3 regions of the Shewanella sp. SM29 genome follow, and region 2 is predicted to be linked to each of the others. Evidence: predicted binding sites of a transcription regulator. Region 2 holds the regulator's gene; each other region holds the start of a gene.

Region 1 (8,315 bases), on a different contig from region 2:
TCATTTGGCTACGCACCTCCACATAATAAGCATGGGAAGCGGCCTCAATTTTGACCCAATAATGACAAAAGGCGCCTAAGAAACGTCGCTCAGTGATAGTACCAACGCCCTGTTCATCGGCGCTGAGCGTCAATTGCTGTGGTCGCAAGAATACTGTTCCGCTGAACTCGCTCGGCAAATTTAATGGCGTGAGGCTCGTTAAATGACCTATGGGAGTGACAACACTGTGCCCATCAAACACTGCTGCAGGTAAGTAATTACCGCTACCTAAAAAGTCCGCCACATAGCGGCTGTTTGGGGCGGCATATAAAGCTTCGGCACTACCATGCTGCACTATGATGCCTTGATTAAAGATGGCTAAAGTATCTGCAAATACAAAGGCTTCATCCTTGCTATGAGTAACAAACACCGCGCTGACATTACGCTGTTTTAAGATGCTGCGAATTTCCGCCATCATCTCGTAACGCACTTGGGCATCAATATTAGAAAAAGGCTCATCGAGCAGCAATAATTGCGGCTCATAGGCAAGTGCCCGCGCAATCGAAACTCGCTGCTGCTGACCGCCAGATAATTCATGGGGATAACGCTGTGCCAACCCTTCAAGTTTGACCAAGGCTAGCATTTCATCCAAACGTGCCTGACGTTCTGCGCCCGACAATCTAGCCACCCCAAAGAGGATATTTTCCGCCACAGTCAAATGAGGGAAAAGCGCATAGTCTTGAAAAATCATGCCGATGCCGCGCTGCTCACTAGGTACAAACTGGCTATTGCCACTCACTATGCGGCCATTAATCTGGATTTCACCTTGGCTTATGGCCTGTAATCCAGCAACCGCACGTAATAAGGTCGTCTTGCCACAACCGCTTGGGCCTAACAACGCCAGGATTTCCCCTTGGGCGAGCGTTAAACTCAAACCTTTAAGTACTTGCTGGCCCTGATAATCGCTATGAATTTGCTTAAGCTTGAGCGTACTTGTCATCAGCTGTGATGCTCCAATGAACGGTTTAAATAAATAAGCGGCACTAAACCCACTAGTACAATCACAATAGCAGCTAATGCGCCGTGCTCGAGTTTTTCATCGGACGCAAACTGGAATACATAAGTTGCAAGATTCTCAAAGCCGATAGGCCGCAGCAATAACGCAGCGGGCAGTTCCTTCATGCTTTCGATAAACACCAATAAAGCGCCCGCAAACAATCCCTTAGCAAGTAAAGGCAAATGCACCCGCCGCAAAAGTTGCCGAGGAGTTTGCCCCATGGTCAGGCTCACCATGTCTAGCGATGGCGAGATGCGTTTATAACTGCTTTCAACACTGCCAATCGCAATTGCCACGAAACGTACACAAAAAGCAAAAATCAATGCAATCACACTGCCTGTAAGGATAAGACCAGGACCTGCTATGCCGACAAGATCCGCCAGATCGTTAATCGCAAAATCTAGCATAGTTAAAGGCACTAATACCCCAATAGCCAGCACAGTGCCTGGTAAGGCGTAGCCCGTCGAAGCTAACCGTGAGGGCAAAGCATCACTCTGTCTTGGGCTTATCCGGCGAACGAACATAAGCAGTAAGGCGATTAAGCAACAGAGTAAACTGGTGATCAGCGCAAGACTGAGGCTGTTAAGACTCAATTGCCAAAAACTCTTATCCCAGCTTTGTTCAAAGTAACCAATCGCATAGGATAATAAAATCCCGAAAGGTAACAGAAAGGCTAATAGCAATAGCATGCCGCAAAAGCTCAGTGCGACCAAGGTTTGAGTCATCGAGAGTCGATACAAGTCAGTGACTTGTATACGTGATTGTTTTTGGAATAACTGCTGTTTACGACGGGCAAAACGCTCAAATCCAATCAGGCTAAACACTACCAGCAAGATAATCGCCGATAACTTAGCGGCGGCGGTCAAATTGCCATAACCCAACCAAGTGTCGTACACGGCTGTCGTTAAGGTAGGCACGGCAAAATAGTTAACCGTTGCAAAATCAGCGGCCGTCTCCATCGCCACTAAAGCCACCCCAACGGCGAGCGCAGGCCTTGCCATAGGCAAAGATAAACGCCAAAAACTTTGCCACGGTGAACAGCCCATAATGCGCGAAGCATGCGCCAAACTTAAGGATTGCTCCATAAAAGCGGTACGTGCCAAGAGATAAATATAGGGAAACAATACCAGCGACAACATACACGCCGCACCGCCTAAGGTACGAATATCGGGGAAGAAATAATCCTGCGGTGAGTCCCAGCCAAATATCGAACGAAGACCGCGCTGCACTGGCCCCGCATAATCGAGTAAATCGGTATAGACGTAGGCAACAATATACGCAGGCATAGCAAGGGGCAATAATAGCGCCCATTGCAAATATCGCCTGCCGACAAAGTCACAACGAGCCATCAACCAAGCGCAGGGTAACGCAAGTAATAACGCCCCCAGACTCACCCAGAAAATCAGCAATAAACTATTAATGATATATGTCGGCAGAACCGTTGCCATCAAGTGCCCAAACACGGCTTCGTCAGGCTGAAAAGCTTGAAATATCAACGCAAATAGTGGCAATACCAGCAAGGCGGCCACGGCATAACCAGCAAGCGACCAGCTTCTGGCTAATCCTAAAATCATGTCAATCCTTAAAACGTCACAGCGCCAATCACTGGCGCTGATAACCTAAATCTGCATTTTGTCGCTAGCACTGGAGCTAGAGATCAAACTGCACTTCATCTAATAGCTTAACCGCCGCTTGGTGATATTCTGCCAACTTAAAAATGGGCAATTGATCTGACTTAAACTTACCCCATGAAGCCACTAAAGATGAAGGTGCCACATCGGCTTTCACTGGATATTCCATATTCACATCGGCATAAGCCTTCTGAGCCACATCGGCGGATAAGAACTCCATCAATTTAATCGCATTGGCTTTATTAGGCGCATGGCGAGTTAATACCATGCCAGACACATTCACATGGGCACCGCGGTCAGCTTGGTTCGGGAAGTTGAGCGTCACAGCTTCGGCGATCGCCTTTTGCTCAGGATCCTGCAACATATTGCCGTAATAGTAGCTATTACCAATGGCGATCTCACACACACCTTCTTTTACTGCGGCAATTTGCCCCCTGTCGTTCCCCTGAGGTTTGCGGGCTAAATTAGTTTTCACGCCTTGTAACCAAGTTTTTGCCTCAGCTTCACCGTGATGAGCAATCATAGATGCGACTAACGCTATGTTGTATGGATGCTTACCACTGCGAGTACAAATCTTTCCTTTATATTTGGGATCGGCTAATTCTTCATAGGTCAATTGCTGCTGGCCTAAACGATCCTTGGCTGTATAGAGATTTCGCACCCGCATAGTCAGGGCATACCACTGGCCGTCGGGATCGCGATACTGCGCAGGAATATTACTCTCTAGCAGGGGATTTTTGACTGGAGAGGTTAGATCTTTATCCACTAATTCAACTAAACGTGAAAAATCAGACGTCAGCACAAGATCCGCAGGGGATAAACGGCCTTCACGGACGAGACGCTCGGCAATACCGTCTTTAGCAAATACCAAATTCACACCTATGCCAGTTTCTTCGGTGAAACGCGTCAGTATAGGCTCCACCAAGAAAGCTTGACGATAAGAATAAACGGTTAATTTATCATCTGCATTCGCTGAATGCCCAACCGACATTAACCCAAAAACAGCCGCGCAAGTTACCCATTTCATTACCGAATTCTCCCCAAAGTGATGACGTGTTCAGTAAAATTTGAACACTAACGCATTAATGATAATGCTTATCAGTTTCGCAAGAGTAATAGATACAGAACTTGAGAGCAAGCAGCTAATTAACTTCATGTTTTTAATGGTATTAATCTGAAAATTTGAGATTATCTCAAATCAAACTAAACTGAACCTTAATTTGATAAAAATGCTTTCAGGAGGCGTTATGTTAACTGTTTTGCTGCTAGGCGTAGCCGCAATTGCGCTATTTGGCTTATTCAAACTCAATAGTCGTCCCAAAAGACATAAACACTCTTCTCAAGCTGCTGATCCCAGCATTAATAAGACTCACAGTTTTCACAGTGTGAGCATAGTGAATAACGGCAGTTGCTGTGAGCAGATTGAAGCGCTTTCTGGAAAACGATTTTTATCAAAAGATGCGCCCGAAATTCCGATGGAAGAATGCACTATGGCAAACTGCCAATGCCGCTATCAACACCATGAAGACAGGCGCCAACTAGGCAATGATCGCAGAGTAGAATATGGGGTTACTCGTGAGTTATTCGGCGCTTTTGGTGAACAAAATCGCCGTGATAGGCCAAAAGGAAGACGCGCAACCGACGGTTGAGCATCCTCTGCGGATTATTGGGGACGAGTTTGAATAAATGCAGGTAAATCACGCATTTCACTGAACCAAAGTGCTGTCGCAGGTGCAACCTTACGCCAATCTAGCTCTGGATGTCTAAAATCCACATAATCGAGTAAGCAAATCAAGGCTAATTGCGGTGCTTGAATCGTGGTTTGGGTGATCACAGTTTGAAGCTCAATCTGCATAAGGCCGCGCAGCAGTGCTTGTTCAAAACGTGCAGTCCAAAATATTGACCTCACGCCTTCTTCTTCACGCATTTGCTCTTGGCGTAATTTCACCGCGCTATCGATTAAGCCTTTGACTAAAGAATACTGACACTCCAGCACCCAGTTATTATTTGAGATCCCAAACATCTTACGATCGCCAAGCTCTGTATCTAGGTAACGCATGATCACTTCACTATCGAATAGTGCAACACCATCGTTGGTAATAAGACACGGGATCTGTCCTAACGGGTTAGCATCGAGTAATTCTGCGCTGTTTTCAAAGGGATTAACTAACTGCTCTTCAATATTGTTAATCCCTAGATACTGGATTAAGGCTCTTACACAACGGGCATAGGGCGAAGCTTGAGAACTTAACAACTTCATCAAAAATTTCCTTTTGTTTGCATTAAACGCTATGGCTTTTTAGGGGCAAGAACGGCAACAAGTTTACTCTCGCCTTCTATGTAAAATTGAGATTACCAGTATTTTTCAACGGTAATTTGCCCAGGAGCACGGCGTAAATTCTTCACTAACCCTTTATCGAGTAAAGGGGCTTGCGCACCATTAATCATACCCGGATTGCCGCAGATCATAACTTGAGAGTCAGCTGCGTTTAAGGTTAATCCTGCCTTTTTTTCGATTTCACCCGAGACTATCCCCTCGGGAATGCGACACTGCAAAGCATCGGCAAAGGGTTTACGGGTCACACTCAAGACTAATGTAAATTGTTCAGGGTATTTGCGTTCTAAATTACGCAGCTTATCAAGATATGCCAAATCCTGTGCTTCGCGCACGCCATACACAAGCACGACTTTTTCAAAACGCTCCCAAGGTTCATCGGTGTCGAGCATAGACAAAAATGGCCCTACTGCTGTTCCTGTGGCTAAAAACCACAAATGCTTCCCTTGGAGTTCACCCTTAGGAATTTCAGCTAAGGTCATAAAACCGGTCGCGGTTGAGGTAATTTCAATTTCATCGCCTATTGCAAGGTTGTGTAATTGAGGCGATAACAGGCCATCCTCTACTGCAACGGCGAGCACCTCGGCATAGGGTTTATCGGGAGAATTTACTAAGGAGTAGGCTCTAGCCACACGCTTATCATCTTGCATTTGACTTAACTTGATAAACTGACCAGGAATAAATGGAGCTAACTCGGCAGCAATGCGCAATGAGAATAACTTATCACTCCAATCAATACGTTCTATCACTTGTCCCCTAATCCACATAACTTGCCCTCAAGCGAAACGTTAAATAGGCTTCCAGCATAGACTTTTTTCTGCACAACAAAAACCCCTTATATAAGGGGCTTATGACTATAACGCTGAATATAGAACTGAAAATACTGAGGTATTAACTCGGACTCGATACTGTCTCATCAGTCTTCTTGTTAAAGCTATCTCTAAAGGCTTGCAGCCCCTCTTGCACTAAGCTGTAGGTTTTATCGACACCATCGGCAATATCACCCTGCAATACTTTAAGGCCGGACAGAATATCTTTAGCCTCTTTAAAGCCATTGTCAATGGCACCGCCAATAATCCCCATAAAGCTATCGAGTTGATCACTTAGACTCATACCCGAATTTTGTTGTTGGTGAATGCTAAAAAACTGCGTCGCAAAACTCACGATACGATCTGCAGTCGCTTCTGGAGAAGTATCTACGCCATTATCATAAGCCGTCTGAATCGCGTTCTCGCCCATAGTGGGCGCTAACTCTTTATTAATCGACTCTATCGCTGCGCGATAAAGCAAGGCCATAGACTGATCGCCTGACTTGATATTCACATCTTGCTGTGCCGATAAAATCGCTTGATTCATCAGCTGCTTGCTCGTTTGCTGCGCAGTTTGCTTCGAGGTTACTTCTGTGGCTTTCGCGTCCTTCGAATCACTCACTTCGGTGCCCTTAGACGCCGCGTTTTCAGCATATTTTTTCTGTGGCAAAGGGGTACTTTGCACTTGAGGGGGTTTATTGATTTCCATGATGACTATCCATTCAATTCGGGTCGACTTAATTATCGACCAAAATTTAACCAGCTTTAGTAATTTTTAGAATTGAAGTACCATCTGACCACAAGGCCATGATAAGGCCCACATAAATTAAGTGGGTTCATTCTTTAATAAGGTGCATAAAGCGCCAACCCACCGCAATGCAGATCATTACTATCGCTGAGCTTAGACATAAGCCAATAGAAAAGGATGTTACACCATGGCAGCAGGCCGCAGTTTGAGTCATTTCCGCTTTCACGGGTTTACACTAATCCTTAAGCACTATTTTAAGCATAATCTGGGTATCAATATAAAACGCTTTAGCCTGCTAACAAGCCTCGTCATATTCACTTGCCTCGGCTTTGCTCCCATTAGCCAAGCTCATGCTGAAAGTAGACTAATTATTTTAGTCAGACATGCCGAGAAAGCCGACACGCCAGCCAATAACCCGCAGTTATCACCCAAGGGAGAAATACGCGCAGCATCACTGATCACTGCCTTGAGCCGCACGCCGCTGTCGCAACTTATTGCGACTCAATACCTAAGAACCCAGCAAACACTCGCGCCCATCGCCGAGGATCGCCATTTACCTGTGACGATAGTAGAAGCTGCCAAACCTATCGAAGGACATATCCAACACATTGTTGAACAAGTGCATGCTGTAAAGGGCAATACACTCATCGTTGGGCATTCAAATACTGTCCCACAGATCATTAAAGCCCTTGGTGGACCTGAGATCCAAGCGATCAGTGAAGATGACTATAGCCAGCTGTTTTTACTCTCTCTTAATGATGACCAACCTGCGAGCTTGATCGCCACCCGTTACGGACAAGAATAAGGATAAATAACATGAGTGAACTCAATTGGTTTATGTGGGGACTCGATCTATTTTCAGGGCTGTTTTTGATTGTAATAGGACTCGCAGTACTCGCGGTTATTTACATGTATATCGCAGATAAAATGCAGACCAAACAAGCGGTAAGACATAACTATCCCGTGATTGGTCGCTTTCGATATTTGTTTGAAAAACAAGGTGAGTTTTTCAGACAATACTTTTTCGCCCAAGACAGAGAAGAACTGCCCTTCAACCGTGCTGAACGCAGCTGGGTGTACCGCGCCGCTAAAAATGTCGATAGAACTATCGCCTTTGGTTCGACTCGCCCCTTGGATACTGCCGGTACTGTTATGTTTATGAATACCGCCTTCCCAACCCAAGATGAAGAGATCACACCCATTCATCCACTGACAATTGGCACCAATTGCCGCCAACCCTATACGACTCAAGCCATTTGTCATATTTCAGCCATGAGCTTTGGGGCTCTATCGCGCCCAGCAATTACCGCCCTTTCCCACGGTGCAGCGCAGGCGGGTTGCTGGCTTAACACAGGTGAAGGCGGCTTGAGCCCTTATCATCTAAAAGGTGGCTGCGATATCGTCTTTCAAATTGGAACGGCCAAATACGGTGTACGTAATGAGCACGGACATTTAGACGATGAAAAGCTCAAGTCGATAGCCATTCATCCCGAAGTCAAAATGTTTGAAATTAAAATGAGTCAAGGAGCTAAACCGGGCAAAGGCGGCATTTTACCAGGGATCAAAGTCACAGCTGAAATTGCCCATATTCGCGGTATTCCTCAGGGTTATGACTCTATTAGCCCTAATGGTCATATTGAATTCAAATCCGTGAACGATATTTTGGATATGGTTGAACGAGTACGTGAAGTTACCGGTAAACCAACGGGCATTAAGGCCGTACTCGGTGACGTGCAGTGGCTCGAAGATTTATGTG
Region 2 (8,315 bases):
AAGCATGTGGATCGGTATCTATCATAAGAACACGCTTACCACGCTTAGCTAAAGTTCCCGCTAAACTCGCTACCGTCGTGGTTTTACCTACGCCACCTTTTTGATTCGCTATGGTCCAGACTTTCAAGAAGTGACCCCTATCTATACTGGTTAATACGCTAATGAACTAGAAAATTGTGAGTTCACAAATTCTAAAAATTACTGCTCTTTTCTGGTCGTGACTCGAATGCCGCCATTGGGCAAACTAATCACTTTGACACCATCGGCATTCTCAGATATCACCACGGGCAGCATCTCTGCATTTTGGGTTGCAATTGTCTGAGAAACAGCTTTAACCTCTTTTTCTGGCGCTTGAAGCTGTTTAGGAATAGAGGATTCCAGATTAGTTTTTTCCTTCGCCGTATCTATTTCAGTATCTGGTTCGCCCAGCAAAGGCGGAATGCTATTTTGTACCGGCTCAGGACCAATCGCTACAGCCTTCTGCTCACCAGGAGCCGCTAATTGCAACATTGCTTTAGTCTGATCGGGATGAGACGCTAACCAAGTTGCAATGGCTTCAGCCTGTTCGTCAGGTACCATTAACAGCACCTGAGTCGATTCCAAACGTTTTACATCCGCCTGCAGTAAACTATTCTTACGCTTGTAATCTAGGCTTAAGGCACCAAGAACCAAAATGGCTATGCCCATCAACAAGATGATGAGCACACTATTTGTGCTCATCGGATATTGATTTTTAGACACGAACAGACTCTTTTAAAATACATTCGGCCATGTTGTCTAAGGCTATCGACTGGGTGGCAATCCCGGCACTCGCAACGGCTTGTGGCATACCATAAACCACACAACTGGCTTCATCTTGCGCCCAAATGGTAGCGCCTACAGCTTTCAACATACGTGCGCCTTCTCTGCCATCCGCCCCCATGCCAGTTAATACAACAGCAAGCACATCACCACTAAAGGCTTTAGAAGCAGAAGCAAAGGTGATATCCACACAGGGCTTATAATTCATATCAGCACTGCCTGCGATAACTTTTAATCGGCCACTTGCTCCAGTACGTTCAACCATCATTTGCATACCACCCGGCGCTAAATATGCACAACCAGGTTTAAGAAGATCGCCATTAGCGGCCTCTTTTACATCAATCTTACATAAGCCATTTAAACGACTCGCAAATGCAGGGGTAAAGGCAGCAGGCATATGCTGGATTAATAAAATAGGATGCGGATAGTTTGCCGGAAACTGCGTGAGTATTTTTTGCAGCGCAACCGGACCACCAGTAGATGTACCGATCAGCAATAATTTATACTGTTTACCACTTGCACGAATCGTCGTTGCCGTTGAGGTTCTAGCAGGAGCTGCGACAGGCGTATGAGCCGATATACTGGTTGAACCTAAAACGCTACCTGTTGGACGCACGCTAGTTGTTGGCACAACCACAGGACGTGCAATCGGACGAAACATTCTGCGTCGTCCCAATGCCTTAACTCTTTGTTGCAACAATAAAATGGCATCATCTTTGTTGGTCGCAATATCTTCAAAACGTTTAGGTAGAAAATCTAATGCACCAGCATCTAAAGCGTCTAACGTTGCTTTAGCGCCATCATGGGTTAAAGAAGAAAACATCAAGATCGGAGTCGGACACTTAGCCATGATTTCACGAACAGCAGTAATACCATCCATGACAGGCATCTCAATATCCATAGTGATAACTTGGGGATTAAGCTCAGCAGCCAACTTCACCGCTTCGGCCCCATTTGAGGCCGTCGCGATCACTTCCAGTTCAGGATCTTGATTGACTATTTCACTAACACGTCGTCTGAAAAAACTTGAGTCATCAACGACTAATACTTTAATGGCCATTCCATTCCTTAGCTTGGAAACTAATTCTTACTTTTCGCATAATGCTTTAGCAATCCAGGAACATCTAAGATCAGTGCAATACCACCATCCGATGTAATTGTCGCACCAGCCATCCCAGGTGTGCCATGTAACATAGCGCCAAGAGGTTTAATAACGACCTCTTCTTGTCCTATTAAGGCATCCACTACAAAACCAATTTGCATCATGCCTAATTGCACGATAACCACATGACCATGCTTTTTATCGCCATGTTTAAAAGTCGTTTTGTTTCTATGTAGCCAGTGTTCCAAATAGAACAAAGGTACGGCCTTATTACGTACTATGACAGTCAGTTGCCCATCAACTATATTGGTTTTTGTAAGATCGAGATGGAAAATCTCATTCACGCTAGATAGAGGTAATGCAAACACTTGTTTAGCGACATCGACCATTAAGGTAGGCATAATCGCCAGTGTTAACGGTACTTTAATCTCAAGTATCGTTCCCTTACCTTTCATGGAATCAATATGTACAGTGCCATTCAGCTGGGTGATACGAGTTTTTACCACGTCCATCCCAACACCACGGCCTGAAATATCTGAAATCTCAACTTTAGTTGAAAAACCTGGTGCAAAAATCAAATTATAGGCTTCGCTGTCTGTCATCCGCGAAGCAGAATCTTCATCGAGCACACCACGATTTATGGCGATTTTTTTGAGTTTTTCAGGATCCATGCCTGCGCCATCGTCTTCGATTTTCAGCAGTATATGGTCGCCTTCCTGACTTGCTGATAAGGTAATAGTTCCCGTTCTTGGCTTACCACTAGCTTCACGCTCGTTTGGCATCTCGATACCATGGTCCACAGAGTTACGCACTAAGTGGACGAGCGGATCGGCAAGCGCTTCAACGAGGTTTTTATCTAAGTCAGTTTCTTCACCGACCATGATCAAATCAATTTCTTTGTTTAGTGTACGAGCAAGATCACGTACCACCCGAGGGAAACGACCAAACACTTTCTTGATCGGTTGCATACGGGTTTTCATCACAGCGCCTTGCAAATCGGCAGTAACGAGATCTAAGTTCGCGAGAGCTTTCGACATCTCCTCATCATCACGGCTGATGCCTAAGCTCACCAATCGATTACGCACTAACACTAACTCACCCACCATATTCATGATCTGGTCGAGTCGTGCAGTATCTACACGTACCGTTGTTTCACCCTGAGGCACATTCGCAGAGCTAGCCTTAGCAGGTGCTTTATCGACAACCGCAATTTCCACCTTAGGTTTTGCAGCAACGACTGGGGCAGGAGCTGGTACTGCGGCTTTTACTGGCGCAGGAGCATGTGGTGCAGCAGTAGGTGCTACAGTCGAAACAGGGGGCGTAGGCGCTTTTACTTCAGCTTTCGCAGGTGCTCCGCCTTTCCCATGGAGTTCATCGAGTAATCGCTCAAACTCATCATCGGTAATTTCATCAGCATCTACAATCGGTTGAGGCGCAGGTGTTGCCACAACCTTAGGCTTAACAGGCACTTCAGCCTCAGCTTTAAATTTACCTGAGCCATGAAGTTCATCCAGTAACGCCTCGAACTCATCATCAGTGATGTCATCACCTGATGTTGAAGGTGTTTTAATTGGTGCAGCAGGCTTGACAGTAACAGGCTCAGATACAAATGTGGTAGCAGCGACCGCAGGTCCCTTTCCTGAACCATGAAGCGCATCCAATAAAGCTTCAAATTCAGCATCATTGATATCATCGATACTTGAAGACGTATTTTCAATGGAAGATGAGTTATCACTTATGTCAGCAGGGATTTCTTGAAGGGTAGGAGTATCAATAATGACTTCAACAACAGGTTCTGGCTCTACAACCTTGGCAGAAGCGACTTCAGATGGCAAAGGCGCACCTGAACTGAGCATTTTAAGTCTCGCTAACAAACCTGAATCGGCGGGATCTTGTTGCTCGCCCTGCTGGGTTTGCGCAAACATGGTATTAATTGCATCAACAGCCTGCAAAATAATATCCATCAACTCTGCGTTAACGCTACGCTTGCCTGTGCGCAATAAATCGAAGGTATTCTCAGCCTCATGACAAACATCCACCATGGGAGTTAAGCTAAGAAAGCCAGCACCACCTTTAACGGTATGAAAACCTCGGAAAATGGCGTTCAGCAAGTTAGTATCATCAGGATTATTTTCAAGCGCAACGAGTTGCTCTTGCAGAAGCTCTAAAATTTCACCGGCTTCGATTAAAAAGTCCTGGAGTATCTCTTCATCTACATCAAAGGCCATCAAATTGACTCCCAGTTAGAAACCCAGACTCGATAGAAGATCATCCACTTCGTCTTGACCCGTTACCACATCTTGACGAAGCTCGGCATTCATTATCGGGCCTTCTGCTTCAATATTATTTTTCTGAGCAATCTGACTTTCAATCATAGGTTGCTCACCAAATACCGTCAGCATAGAAACCAGATTACTTTCTACTTCCATTACTAGATCAATAACACGACGTATTATTTGTCCTGTTAAGTCTTGAAAATCTTGCGCCATCAAAATTTGATTAAGCAATTCACGTAATCGAGTCGAGTCATTTGCACTACGAGACATAAGGTCTTGTACATCGCGACAAAGGCCCTTAAATTCAGTCAGCGCTATCTCGCGTCGCATTAATCTGTCCCAAGATGGCATGACATTTTGAATATTTACGGTCACGGCATTGGCCAAAGGTAAACATTCTTCAACCGCATCCATGGTTTTATTTGCAGCTTGTTCGGTCATGTCAATAACGTAATTTAAACGTTGCTTGGCATCGGGGATCTCTGTATTGGCTAATTCAGCAAGACGATTATCAACTTGAAAATCCATCAGCGCACTATGAAGTTGCCGAGTTAATTTACCTACTTCTTCGAATAATTCTCGTTGCAGTGGAGCAGCAAGCTCCCGAAATAAATCATCAGCCTGACTTTGCTCACCTGCACTTAATAATTCAACTAAATGCTGAGCTTGCTCGAGCGTGATGAGCCCTGATGTTTGTGACTTCATAGCTCATCCTTGCTCAAGCGAGTCGTTCGAATATTTTATCTAACTTCTCTTTCAGCGTTGCAGCGGTAAAAGGCTTAACCACATAACCATTCACTCCCGCTTGAGCGGCAGCAATAATCTGTTCACGTTTTGCTTCAGCAGTTACCATTAATACGGGTAAATGCTTTAGCGAATCATCAGCGCGAATTGCTTTTAACAGATCGATTCCTTGCATACCAGGCATATTCCAATCTGTAACAACAAAATCAAAATCCCCCTTTTGCAACATCGGCAGGGCTGTTGAGCCATCGTCTGCTTCTTGGGTGTTATTAAACCCCAAGTCTCGCAACAAGTTCTTGATGATACGCCTCATTGTCGAAAAATCGTCAACAATGAGAATCTTCATATTCTTGTCCAAGGTTTCCTCCGGTGAGCTGACATTCTGTGCTCGATTAATAATTATACTTATGTCCAGTGCTTGAGTTTAGCTTTCAATCGCAACATTGCCTGACTTAATATCTGGCTAACCCGCGATTCACTGACTTCAAGAATGGCGCCAATCTCTTTTAAATTCAATGCTTCATCGTAGTACAGGGATAACACTAATGCATCTCTTTCAGGCAATAATTTAATTGCCTCAACCAGAGCAGAATGAAATTGGTTCTCAGCTAATGCTTCAAATGAATCATCATCGGACCGATCACTCACTGTAAGTATATCCTGAGATACGCCTAAATCTTCTATCCCTATGATTTTTCCGACAGAAACATCGTTAAGAATATGATGGTACTCATCGAGCGTCATATCAAGTTTTTCTGCAATTTCTGTGTCGCGTGCATCACGACCCAGTTCTTGCTCTAACTCATCAATAGCGTGTGCAACCTTACGATTGTTACGATGAACGGAACGAGGGACCCAGTCGCCACGACGAATTTCATCTAACATGGCTCCACGTATGCGTATGCCGGCGAAGGTTTCAAATTTCGCACCCTTGCCACCATCAAACTTGGATGATGCTTCTAGTAACCCCATCATCCCAGCTTGGAGTAAATCATCTAACTGCACAGATGCAGGTAGTCTGGCGAGTAAATGATGCGCAATTCTTTTAACCAACGGAGCATACTGTTCAACGATCGACGATTTATTGTCTAAACAAGTATACGCAGCGGCTTTATTCACTCGTTTTTTCCTCTTGAAAATCTGGTCGTTGTACTAAACGCTCAACGAAAAACTCCAAATGCCCACCAGGTTGCTGCGGCACAGGCCAGCTCAAAATTTTATTTGCCAATCCTTGATACGCAATCGCCGCTGGTGATTTAGGATAAGCTTCAACCACCAATTTTTGTTTACGAACTGATTTACGTAAGTTTTCGTCAAATGGAATCGTGGCGACTAATTCAAGTGCAACATCTAAAAATCTGTCGGTCACTTTACTGAGTTTAGCAAATAATTCCATACCTTCGCGTAAACTACGCACCATATTGGCAACTATTTTAAAACGGAACACGCCATGCTCACGGCTGAGAATTTTAATCAGGGCGTAGGCATCGGTAATCGAAGTGGGTTCATCACAAACAACGACTAGCACATCCTGCGAAGCACGTGAGAAACTGAGCACCATATCTGAGATCCCAGCCGCTGTATCTACGACTAGAATATCAAACTGAGTCCGCATCTCACTAAATGCACGGATTAATCCAGCATGTTGCGCCGGGCTTAATTCCACCATCCCCTGTGTTCCTGAGGTGGCTGGTACTATGCCTATCCCCTTTGGACCACGAACGATAATATCGTCAAGCTCTGCATCACCAGAGAGAACATGAGAGAGGTTACGCTCGGCACGAATACCCAGCATGACGTCGACGTTTGCTAAGCCAAGGTCAGCGTCAAGTACCAAGACACGCTTGCCTTTTTCGGCTAATGCCACAGCAGTATTAATAGAAACGCTGGTTTTACCCACGCCTCCTTTGCCACCAGTGACCGCGATTACTTTCACTTTTTCGTTATAGGGTTGATTCATCATACGTAAACCACTTGCTTGATCCAGGGTCATAAATCTACTCAAATGCACAGGCCATATTATCTGACCACGCTGTGTCTTGTAATGATTGTTGTTCTGTACTATCTAACGCTGCGAGTGCCTGCTGGGCTAAATCTAGGGTATCCGCAACTTTCATATCTTCAGGAACTCTTTGTCCGTCAGTAATATAACTTAATGGTAATCCGTTTTGGATCAACACACTTAATGCCCCTGCTAACGACACAGATTCATCGAGTTTTGTGAGAACGACACCAGATAGGGGAATGCGTTTAAAATGATTGACTGCATCTTGCAGCACACGGCGCTGCCCTGTCGCAGACAGTACCAGATAACTGCGGATAGGTATCCTGCTATTTGCAGTTAAATTATCAAGTTGCTGGTAAAGGCGCATATCTCGCTGTCCCATGCCAGCCGTATCTATCAATACTAGCTTGCGATTCCTAAACTGATAGAGAATTTGCTCTAATTCATTTAGATCATGAGCTTGCTTTACTGGGCAGCCCATTATTTTGCCATAAGTTGCTAATTGCTCATAGGCTCCGATGCGATAATGATCTGTGGTAATTAAAGCAACATGTTCAGCACCATGATGTGCCGCAAAACGGGCAGCAAGTTTAGCTAATGACGTTGTTTTACCAACGCCAGTAGGGCCAACTAATGCAACCACCCCGCCCTGTTTCACAATGTCATCACCCTGATTGTCAAGCATATTAGCAAGACTTTGTGGTAATGCTCTGACTAATTCAGCCGGCGTATAATGCTGACTCAGCGCGGCTAATTTATTCGCAACCGCAGGGGAGAATTCAGCCTCAAGTAATTTGGCTTCGAGCATAGCACCGACAGGATCGATGCGTTTTTTATGTTCCGTCATCAAGGAGGATACTTGATGTGTCAGTAAATTACGCAGTGATGCTAATTCATCACGCATAGCCTCAATATCAGCACTTTGTTTCTGTGATGTTTGTGGCTTTTTATCAAACGAGGAAGGCGCTTCACGACGTTCTGGTTTCACAGCAGTAGGGGCTTGTAAGCCCTTAGCCCATGCAGGTAACTCGGCATCAACTTGCTGATGTGACATTTGTTGATTCAAACGGCTTTGCTGCTTCTCAAGTAAGGCTTGTAATGAGTCTGCAGGTGCGGCTGGCTTAGCGCGAGTTTCTACACGAACTGGCTGTTTAGCACCCAGGGACACGAGATCGTCGCTCACGTCCATAAAGGTCGGTGCTGGCGCAGTGGCTGCAGTTTTCGCTTTAGGTTCGTCATAGTCAACGGCAGCGACAATTTCGATGCCACCGTTCACTTTTTTATTTGACATAATGACGGCATCTGAGCCGAGTGTTTCTTTCACTTGGGCCAGTGCGGCGCGCATGTCTTTGGCAAAAAATCGTTTAATCTTCACTTATGCGTCCTC
Region 3 (8,315 bases), on a different contig from region 2:
TGTTAAGCAAATTGATCCACAAGGTCAGTCATTTAACCCTGATCAACATCAAGCGATTGGCATGCAGCCAAGCGCCGAGTTCCCTGCGAACACTGTGATGTTGGTGATGCAAAAGGGTTATGAGCTGAACAGTCGCTTGCTGCGCCCTGCGATGGTGATGGTGTCACAGGGTGGCCCAAACCAAGAAACTGCGACGATAGATATCGAAGCTTAAGCTTTATTGGATCAGCCGCTGTTATAAAAGACAGCAACAAAAAAGGACTGCAATTGCAGTCCTTTTTTATGGGCGGAATTTTTTATTGATAACATTTAGCGTCTTAACGAGATAAGCAAGTTCAGCCTATTGCGCCAGATAAGCATTGATTTGCGCCAGTATGCCTTCGGCATCCAGTTGCAAGTCGTGAATGACTTCCTCTGGCGAGCCATGTTTAATGAACTCGTCTGGCAAACCAATTTGGAGTACGGCTTTAGGCATTTTTAGCTTTTGAAGTTGTTCAAGCACTCCGGCACCCGCACCGCCTATAATGGCATTTTCCTCCACAGTGACTAACACTTCATGGGTTAGTGCCATTTCTTTTATCAGATCAACATCAAGTGGTTTCACAAAGCGCATATCGACAACCGTCGCATCTAAGCTTTCGGCAGCGGTTAATGCCGATGCGAGCAAGGTACCAAAGTTAAGTATGGCAATACGCTTACCGATGCGCTTAATGACACCTTTACCAATTGGCAACGCAGTCATGGACTCGACTTGCATCGCTCCCGTGGCACTACCCCTTGGGTAACGCACCGCACTTGGGCCCGCATCATAGCAATAGCCAGTGTAGAGCATTTGACGACATTCGTTTTCATCGGACGGCGCCATGATCACCATATTAGGGATACAACGCATAAAACTTAAATCGAATGCACCTTGGTGGGTTGGACCATCTGCACCGACGATACCGCCACGGTCAATGGCAAATAACACGGGCAATTGTTGTAGTGCGACATCGTGAATAAGCTGATCATAGGCGCGTTGCAGGAAAGTCGAGTAAATCGCGACTACAGGTTTGAAACCTTCGCAGGCAAAACCCGCCGCTAAGGTGACGGCATGCTGCTCGGCAATCGCTGCATCGAAATATTGTTTCGGGAAGCGCTGGGAAAACTCCACCATGCCAGAACCCTCACGCATCGCAGGAGTAATCGCTAACACTTTCTCATCTTGTTCGGCTATGTCGCACAACCATTTACCGAAGACTTGAGAAAAGGTCGGTAAACCGGGTTTGGTGGCCGGTTTTTTAAATAGCGATGGGTCAAACTTAGGCACAGCATGCCAACCGATAGGATCTTTTTCAGCAGGTTCATAACCACGACCTTTTTTGGTCATGATGTGCAGCACCTGTGGACCTTTCAGATTACGCATATTGCGCATGGTCTCGACCAGAGCGTCTACATCGTGGCCATCGATAGGACCTATGTAGTTGAAACCTAACTCTTCAAATAGAGTGCCAGGAACGACCATACCTTTGAGGTGTTCCTCAGTGCGCTTGGCCATTTCTTTGATGACTGGCATACCTTTCAACACTTTTTTGCCGCCTTCGCGCAGTGTGGTGTAGAAACGGCCTGACATCAGTTGTGCTAAATGATTATTGAGGGCGCCGACATTTTCTGAAATCGACATTTCGTTGTCGTTCAGTACCACGAGCATGTCATTGTGCAAGTCGCCCGCGTGGTTCATGGCTTCAAACACCATGCCGCCAGTCATAGCGCCATCGCCGATCACAGCTACAACTTTACGACCTGCTTCTTCTTTTTCTGCAGCTATCGCCATCGCCAGCGCGGCGCTAATCGACGTGCCTGAATGGCCAACGCTGAAAGTGTCGTATTCACTTTCTTCACGCCATGGGAAAGGATGTAAGCCATCTTTTTGCCGAATGGTGTGCATCTTGTCACGTCGACCCGTGAGAATTTTATGGGGGTAGGCTTGATGGCCTACGTCCCAGATCAGTCGATCAAAGGGGGTATTGTAGACATAGTGCAGTGCCACAGTGAGTTCTACTGTGCCGAGCCCAGAGGCAAAATGTCCGCTGGACATGCCAACAGACTTAAGAAGGAACTCGCGCAGTTCATCGGCTACTTGTGGTAAAAGTGCCTGAGGAAGCTGGCGGAGCTCATTGGGGGTGTTGGCCTGCGCCAACACGGGAAACTGAGAAATGTCCAAACTCATAGCGAGATACTTCGACTCTTATTATATTCTTCGCTCAATGATATAGCGGGCGAAGTCTGCAATTAACTGGCTATTGTATGGCAATTTAGCCAGCGCTGATAGTGCCTCTTGGATCAGTTGTTTGGCGGTGTCTTGTGCACCTTGTAGTCCAAGTAGTTGTGGAAACGTACTCTTATTCGATTCAGTATCAGAGCCTTGCGGTTTACCTAGCTCTTCGGTGGTGGCTACGATGTCAAGGATATCGTCTTGTACTTGGAAGGCGAGCCCTACCGCACGGGCAAAATCCATCATAGCAGCATACTGATCTTTTGGCGCGTTTGCGGCGATTAAAGCCAACTCAACAGCGCAGCTGATAAGGGCGCCAGTTTTCATATTATGTAGCTGAGTTAACGCGTTAAGATCAATATGTTTATCGGTCGAGGCTAAGTCTATCGCTTGGCCTCCACACATACCACGATAACCTGAGGCTTTGGCTAATACTCTTACCATAGCAATATGTTGTTCGCTGCTGATCCCTGGTACCGCTTCGGTGACAATTTCAAAGGCTAAGGTTTGCAGAGCATCCCCCGCTAAAATGGCCGTCGCTTCATTAAAGGCGATATGCACTGTTGGCTGGCCACGGCGGAGCTCGTCATCGTCCATGGCGGGTAAATCGTCGTGGATTAATGAATAAGCATGGATACATTCAATGGCTGCGGCGCAAGCATCTAACTTTTCAAGTTCGACCCCAAACATGCGCCCTACACTGTATACGAGGAACGGTCGAATGCGTTTCCCTCCCAATAAGGCACCGTAAGTCATAGCGGCTTTTAATTGGGGAGCTGTATCTTCAAGCGTACTAAAACGCTGTTTTAATTGATCATCAACTCGTTGTTGATATTCTTGAATGGTACTGACTAACACGCTTATTCGCCCTCAACGGCATAGGGGGATAGGGGCGCATTTTCGTCTTGTTTCAGTAAAATGGCCACTTTTTGTTGGGCTTGTTCGAGTTTTGCTTGGCTATTTCGAACGAGATTGATGCCACGTTCAAATTGTTTTAACGCGTCATCGAGGGATATATCGCCTTGTTCTAGATCGGCAACTATGCGTTCAAGTTCGCCAAGGGATTCTTCAAAACTAAGATTTTCGGGTTTCTTCGCCACGTTCAGGTTTCCTTTGATTTAGCGGACACAAGGTATATCAGGGCGGCGTAAGGGTCAAATTCAGACTAAAGATATTTGCTCAATAGCACGCTTTGTTACTGAAATTTTTCCAGAAAATATAAATTGTCGCTAAACTTGCTTAGTGTGTGTCCGATAACTGACAATAGTATCATCATTTGTATGGTAATTTTTAACTGGATAAACAAGGCTCGTATGTGTGTCGGTGGGATTATCTTATTCGGTAGAATAACTGAGTGTTCTTGCTTACCCAGAGTAAGTATTATGTCGTTTATTACGAAAATTGAGGAGCCGTTGTGGATTTAGCAACAATAATCGGAATTGTGGGAGCCTTTGGTTTTATTCTCGGCGCTATGGTGACCAGTGGCGGCTTGATGATTTTCGTTGATGTGCCCTCGATCCTGATTGTGTTCGGTGGGTCCTTCTTCGTGGTAATGATGAAGTTCACTCTTAAACAGTTTTTAAGCGCCGTTAAAATTGCTTTGAAAGCTTTTGTATTTAAGATTGATAAACCAGAAGACTTGATTGAACAGTCAGTGACTATGGCGGATGCTGCCCGTAAAGGGGGGTTTTTGGCATTAGAAGAAGCGCAAATTAGCAATACTTTTATGCAAAAGGCTGTCGATATGTTGGTCGATGGTCATGATGGTGAAGTAGTGCGTGCAGCTCTAGAGAAGGATATCGCTCTAACGGAAGAACGTCATCGGACGGGGATTGGCATATTTAGAGCCTTTGGTGATGTTGGGCCAGCTATGGGGATGATAGGTACACTCGTTGGTCTCGTGGCCATGTTATCAAATATGGCGGATCCTAAATCTATTGGTCCTTCGATGGCTGTTGCGTTGTTAACCACATTATACGGCGCTATGGTCGCTAACATGGTTTGTCTTCCTATCGCGGATAAGCTAACGCTCAGGATGGGGGAGGAAATGCTCAATCGTAACCTTATTATGGATGCGGTATTGGCGATTCAAGACGGACAAAACCCGCGGGTGATTGAAGGCTTTTTGAAAAATTATCTCGCTGAAAAAAATCGTAAAATCGATACAACGGACGGAGAGTAGCCCATGGCTAAGTGCAATTGTCCACCGCCCGGAGCACCGCTCTGGTTGGCAACATTTGCCGACTTGATGTCGCTGTTGATGTGTTTCTTCGTATTGTTATTATCATTTTCTGAAATGGACGTGATGAAGTTTAAGCAGATCGCGGGCTCAATGAAGTATGCCTTTGGTGTGCAAAATAAGGTGGAAGTTAAAGACATCCCGAAAGGGACTTCTGTCATTGCCTTAGAATTTAGACCCGGTCGCCCCGATCCGACTCCGATTGAAATCATTAACCAGCAAACGAATGAAATGACTGAACCTGTATTGGATTTCCAAGCGGGTGAAGACGATAGTGCGGGCGGCGTGCAGCAGCAAAATGGTTCTCAGCGGGGTGGCGAAGCGAGTGCAACGGCGCAAGAAGTGGCCGATGCGGTTAAAGCGGAAGCAGCAGCGGCGCAAGAAAAGATCAATCAGCAAGTGAAGAAGATGGCGCAGGAGCTCAATAAAGAGATCACCGATGGAGCGATTGAAATTGAGTCATTAGGTCAGCAGATTATTATTCGTATACGTGAGAAGGGGTCATTTGCTTCTGGCTCAGGTTTCCTGCAGCCTCGATTTAAACCTGTGGTGCGCTCAGTCGGCGAATTGTTAAAAGATGTGCCAGGTGTCATCACAGTGTCAGGTTACACGGATGATATGCAAATAAGCGATGAGCTCTATAGTTCTAATTGGGATTTATCCAGCAAACGTGCCGTGGCAGTGGCCCATGAGTTAGTGCAGGTCAGCGGCTTTGATTCTAATCGAATGAAAGTGGTTGGTATGGCGTCTAACAATCCGATTGTGCCTAACGACTCTCCGGAAAATCGTGCCCGTAACCGCAGGGTTGAAATTGCTATTGAGCAAGGTAAAGCTAAGGAGTCTGAAGAAATTCAGATCGGTAATTCGCCTTAAGTGTTTAGATACTCTCCCAATCTAAAGCCGCAATAATCTTGCGGCTTTTTTATTGAGCTAATGTGGACTTTTCCCTTTTAGTTAACGTGTTATGCATCAAATTTCTGTGGTTGATTTAAATCCATTTGGGCTTTACGTTAATCACATTGAGTGTGTAATCCCTAAGTTTCCTTGACCATCCCTCAACGACTTATTGTTAATAATTCATCTCAAATCACTTATTTTAAGCAGGGCAATTCACACCATTCGAATAGGCTTTAGTGACATTATTTCAGCCTAATTAGCTGCCGTGATTGAGTCATTAATACGCAATGAATACGCCATAAATGTGGCCTGTGTAGCTGTTGGCTATGTGCGCTGAAACTCGCCTTTTTAGGTTGCTTGGGTATATAATCCCCCGATTATTCTTTTAACCAATTTTGCTGTTTTAAAATTGCCCGCGGAAATCCCATGAAGTTTATTGTAAAGCTGTATCCAGAAATCATGATGAAGAGCAAGCCTGTACGCATGCGCTTCACCAAAATGCTCGAAACTAACATCCGTAATGTGCTTAAAAAAGTTGACGAAGATGCAAAAGTGCAGCGTCAATGGGACCGCATTATGGTGATGGTACCAAAGGATAAGCCTGAATTGGCACAAGCTTTCGGTGAGCGTCTGGCGTGTATTCCTGGCATTGCACACGTAGTGCAAGTGGATGAGTACAGCTTTGAATCTGTTGATGATATTTATCAGCAAGTCTTGCCTGTTTACCGTGACCAACTCGCGGGTAAAACCTTCTGCGTGCGAGTAAAGCGTACTGGCGATCATGATTTTAATTCTATTGAAGTTGAGCGTTATGTCGGTGGTGGCTTAAACCAGTTTACTGATGCGCTGGGCGTGCGTTTAAAGAATCCGGACATTACCGTTAATTTAGAGATTGAGCGCGATAATCTTTATATGGTGACTAAGCGTATTGAAGGTCTAGGCGGTTTTCCGATGGCAACACAGGAAGATGTATTGTCCTTGATTTCGGGTGGTTTTGACTCTGGCGTCTCTAGCTATCAATTTATCAAAAAAGGCGCTCGTACCCACTACTGCTTCTTCAATCTGGGCGGCGCACAGCACGAAATTGGTGTTAAACAAGTGGCTTACCATTTGTGGAAAACCTACGGTGAATCCCATAAAGTGAAGTTTATCTCTGTGCCTTTTGAGCCTGTGGTTGCTGAGATTTTAGAGCGTATCGATAACGGTCAAATGGGCGTTGTATTGAAACGCATGATGATGCGTACCGCGGCGCGTATCGCCGAGCGTATGGGCATTCAAGCCTTAGTTACCGGTGAAAGTTTAGGCCAAGTGTCTAGCCAGACCCTGACCAACTTAAACGTCATCGACCGTTGTACTGAGCTATTGATTCTACGTCCCTTAATCGCCATGGATAAGCAAGACATTATCAACGAGAGCCGTAAAATCGGCACCGAAGATTTTGCTAAATCAATGCCTGAATATTGCGGCGTAATTTCGCAAAAGCCAACGGTAAAAGCGGTATTAGCTAAGGTTGAAGCGGAAGAGAAAAAGTTCTCTGAGGATTTGATTGATCAGATCATCGCCCAATCTGTCACTATCGATATCAGGGAGATCGCAGAACAAATGGATACTCGGATTACTGAGACAGAAACGGTTGCCAGTATCGATACCAACCAAGTGGTCATTGATATTCGTGCCCCTGAAGAAGAGGAAAGCAAACCGCTGCAAATTGAAGGTATTGAGATAAAGCGCATCCCATTCTTCAAGTTAGCGACTCAGTTTGCCGATCTCGATAAGCAAAAGACTTATTTGCTCTATTGTGAGCGTGGGGTGATGAGTAAATTGCAGGCATTGTATTTAATCGAGCAAGGTTACACGAACGTGAAAGTGTATCGCCCATAAGTCGGGCGAAAACCTGCCCATTGCCGTATATCGTCAGTGGGATTGATTTTCCATTCAAGTACAAAAAAGCCGCATATTAATGCGGCTTTTTCTTTGCTCTTACTGATCGTGACCTGAATTTCAGTGTCGTTTAGGTTATTCGGCTTTAACGACCTGCTGATGAGATGTGACATCATCTGTGGCAATCAACAGAGTGGCTTCTTGTAGCACTTCTTGGTGCATTTTATTCATTGCAGCGGTTAAATCTGCAGTGATATTGGCTTGCAAGTCGCTTGTGTCGATGACGATTTCGTCAACGAGTACATTTGCACTGGCATTAAAGCTGAGTGCTGAGACTAATATTAACGCAAACGCCGATTTTAAATTGAACATAGTCGCCTCCGGGCTGACAAATTAACGCTGTCAGACATTCCCATCATCAACTTTGAGATTGTCTAACTTAGGTATTTCATAGCTATGGATGTTTCATCGCTATTGGTGTTTCGTTGATAAGCTGTTTCATTGGCGCAAAATTTAACCAAAAACGCTGGCCTTTACAAACGATTAAATGTAACAATACGGATTAGAAAAACTAATTAAAAAACGAGACTGAGATCACTATGTCGAGACGATTACCACCGCTTAATGCGGTTAAAGCTTTTGAGGCAGCCGCGCGGCATTTGAGCTTTACGCGGGCAGCGGAAGAATTGTTTGTTACACAGGCTGCGGTGAGCCATCAAATAAAGGCATTAGAAGATTTCCTCGGATTAAAATTATTTCGTCGAAAGAACCGTTCTTTGCTATTAACCGAAGAAGGGCAAAGCTATTTTCTCGACATCAAAGATATCTTTATTCAGCTTGCCGATGCTACCGACAGATTACTCGCCCGCAGTGCGATTGGTTCGCTGACGGTCAGTATGTCACCCAGTTTTGCGATTCAATGGCTAGTGCCACGTTTGGCTAAATTCAGTGAGAAAAATCCCGATATCGATGTGCGAATTAAGGCCGTTGATACCGAAGCGAGTTCATTAACCGATGATGTGGATGTGGCTATTTATTATGGCT

The links. The regulator FliA, encoded in region 2, starts transcription of late flagellar genes. The targets are predictions, from matches to a motif close to CTAAAGNTNNNNNNNNNNNNGCCGATA.
Region 1: a site for FliA is predicted at 6,554-6,580, ahead of L5L77_RS10735 (DUF5610 domain-containing protein). Genes of this name have one in related genera too.
Region 3: a site for FliA is predicted at 3,484-3,510, ahead of pomA (flagellar motor protein PomA). Genes of this name have one in related genera too.

What each region holds. Positions count from the first base shown of each region.
Region 1 covers NZ_JAKKRN010000013.1:834-9,148, reverse strand. Annotated here, with positions in the region: gene L5L77_RS10765 (ABC transporter ATP-binding protein) at 1-979, opposite strand, end outside; gene L5L77_RS10760 (ABC transporter permease) at 979-2,610, opposite strand; gene L5L77_RS10755 (Fe(3+) ABC transporter substrate-binding protein) at 2,687-3,694, opposite strand; gene L5L77_RS10750 (hypothetical protein) at 3,915-4,316, shown strand; gene L5L77_RS10745 (glutathione S-transferase N-terminal domain-containing protein) at 4,331-4,927, opposite strand; gene L5L77_RS10740 (ferredoxin--NADP reductase) at 5,020-5,769, opposite strand; gene L5L77_RS10735 (DUF5610 domain-containing protein) at 5,894-6,520, opposite strand; gene L5L77_RS10730 (SixA phosphatase family protein) at 6,747-7,364, shown strand; gene L5L77_RS10725 (FMN-binding glutamate synthase family protein) at 7,376-8,315, shown strand, end outside.
Region 2 covers NZ_JAKKRN010000005.1:115,328-123,642, reverse strand. Annotated here, with positions in the region: gene L5L77_RS05220 (ParA family protein) at 1-127, opposite strand, end outside; gene L5L77_RS05215 (membrane anchored protein in chemotaxis locus) at 199-720, opposite strand; gene L5L77_RS05210 (chemotaxis response regulator protein-glutamate methylesterase) at 734-1,861, opposite strand; gene L5L77_RS05205 (chemotaxis protein CheA) at 1,882-4,131, opposite strand; gene L5L77_RS05200 (protein phosphatase CheZ) at 4,147-4,884, opposite strand; gene cheY (chemotaxis response regulator CheY) at 4,898-5,281, opposite strand; gene L5L77_RS05190 (RNA polymerase sigma factor FliA) at 5,329-6,042, opposite strand; gene L5L77_RS05185 (MinD/ParA family protein) at 6,035-6,916, opposite strand; gene flhF (flagellar biosynthesis protein FlhF) at 6,921-8,303, opposite strand; gene flhA (flagellar biosynthesis protein FlhA) at 8,315-8,315, opposite strand, start outside.
Region 3 covers NZ_JAKKRN010000003.1:57,880-66,194, forward strand. Annotated here, with positions in the region: gene grpE (nucleotide exchange factor GrpE) at 1-214, shown strand, start outside; gene dxs (1-deoxy-D-xylulose-5-phosphate synthase) at 341-2,209, opposite strand; gene ispA ((2E,6E)-farnesyl diphosphate synthase) at 2,231-3,112, opposite strand; gene xseB (exodeoxyribonuclease VII small subunit) at 3,115-3,354, opposite strand; gene pomA (flagellar motor protein PomA) at 3,669-4,436, shown strand; gene L5L77_RS02745 (flagellar motor protein MotB) at 4,440-5,366, shown strand; gene thiI (tRNA uracil 4-sulfurtransferase ThiI) at 5,817-7,271, shown strand; gene L5L77_RS02755 (hypothetical protein) at 7,407-7,643, opposite strand; gene L5L77_RS02760 (transcriptional regulator GcvA) at 7,871-8,315, shown strand, end outside.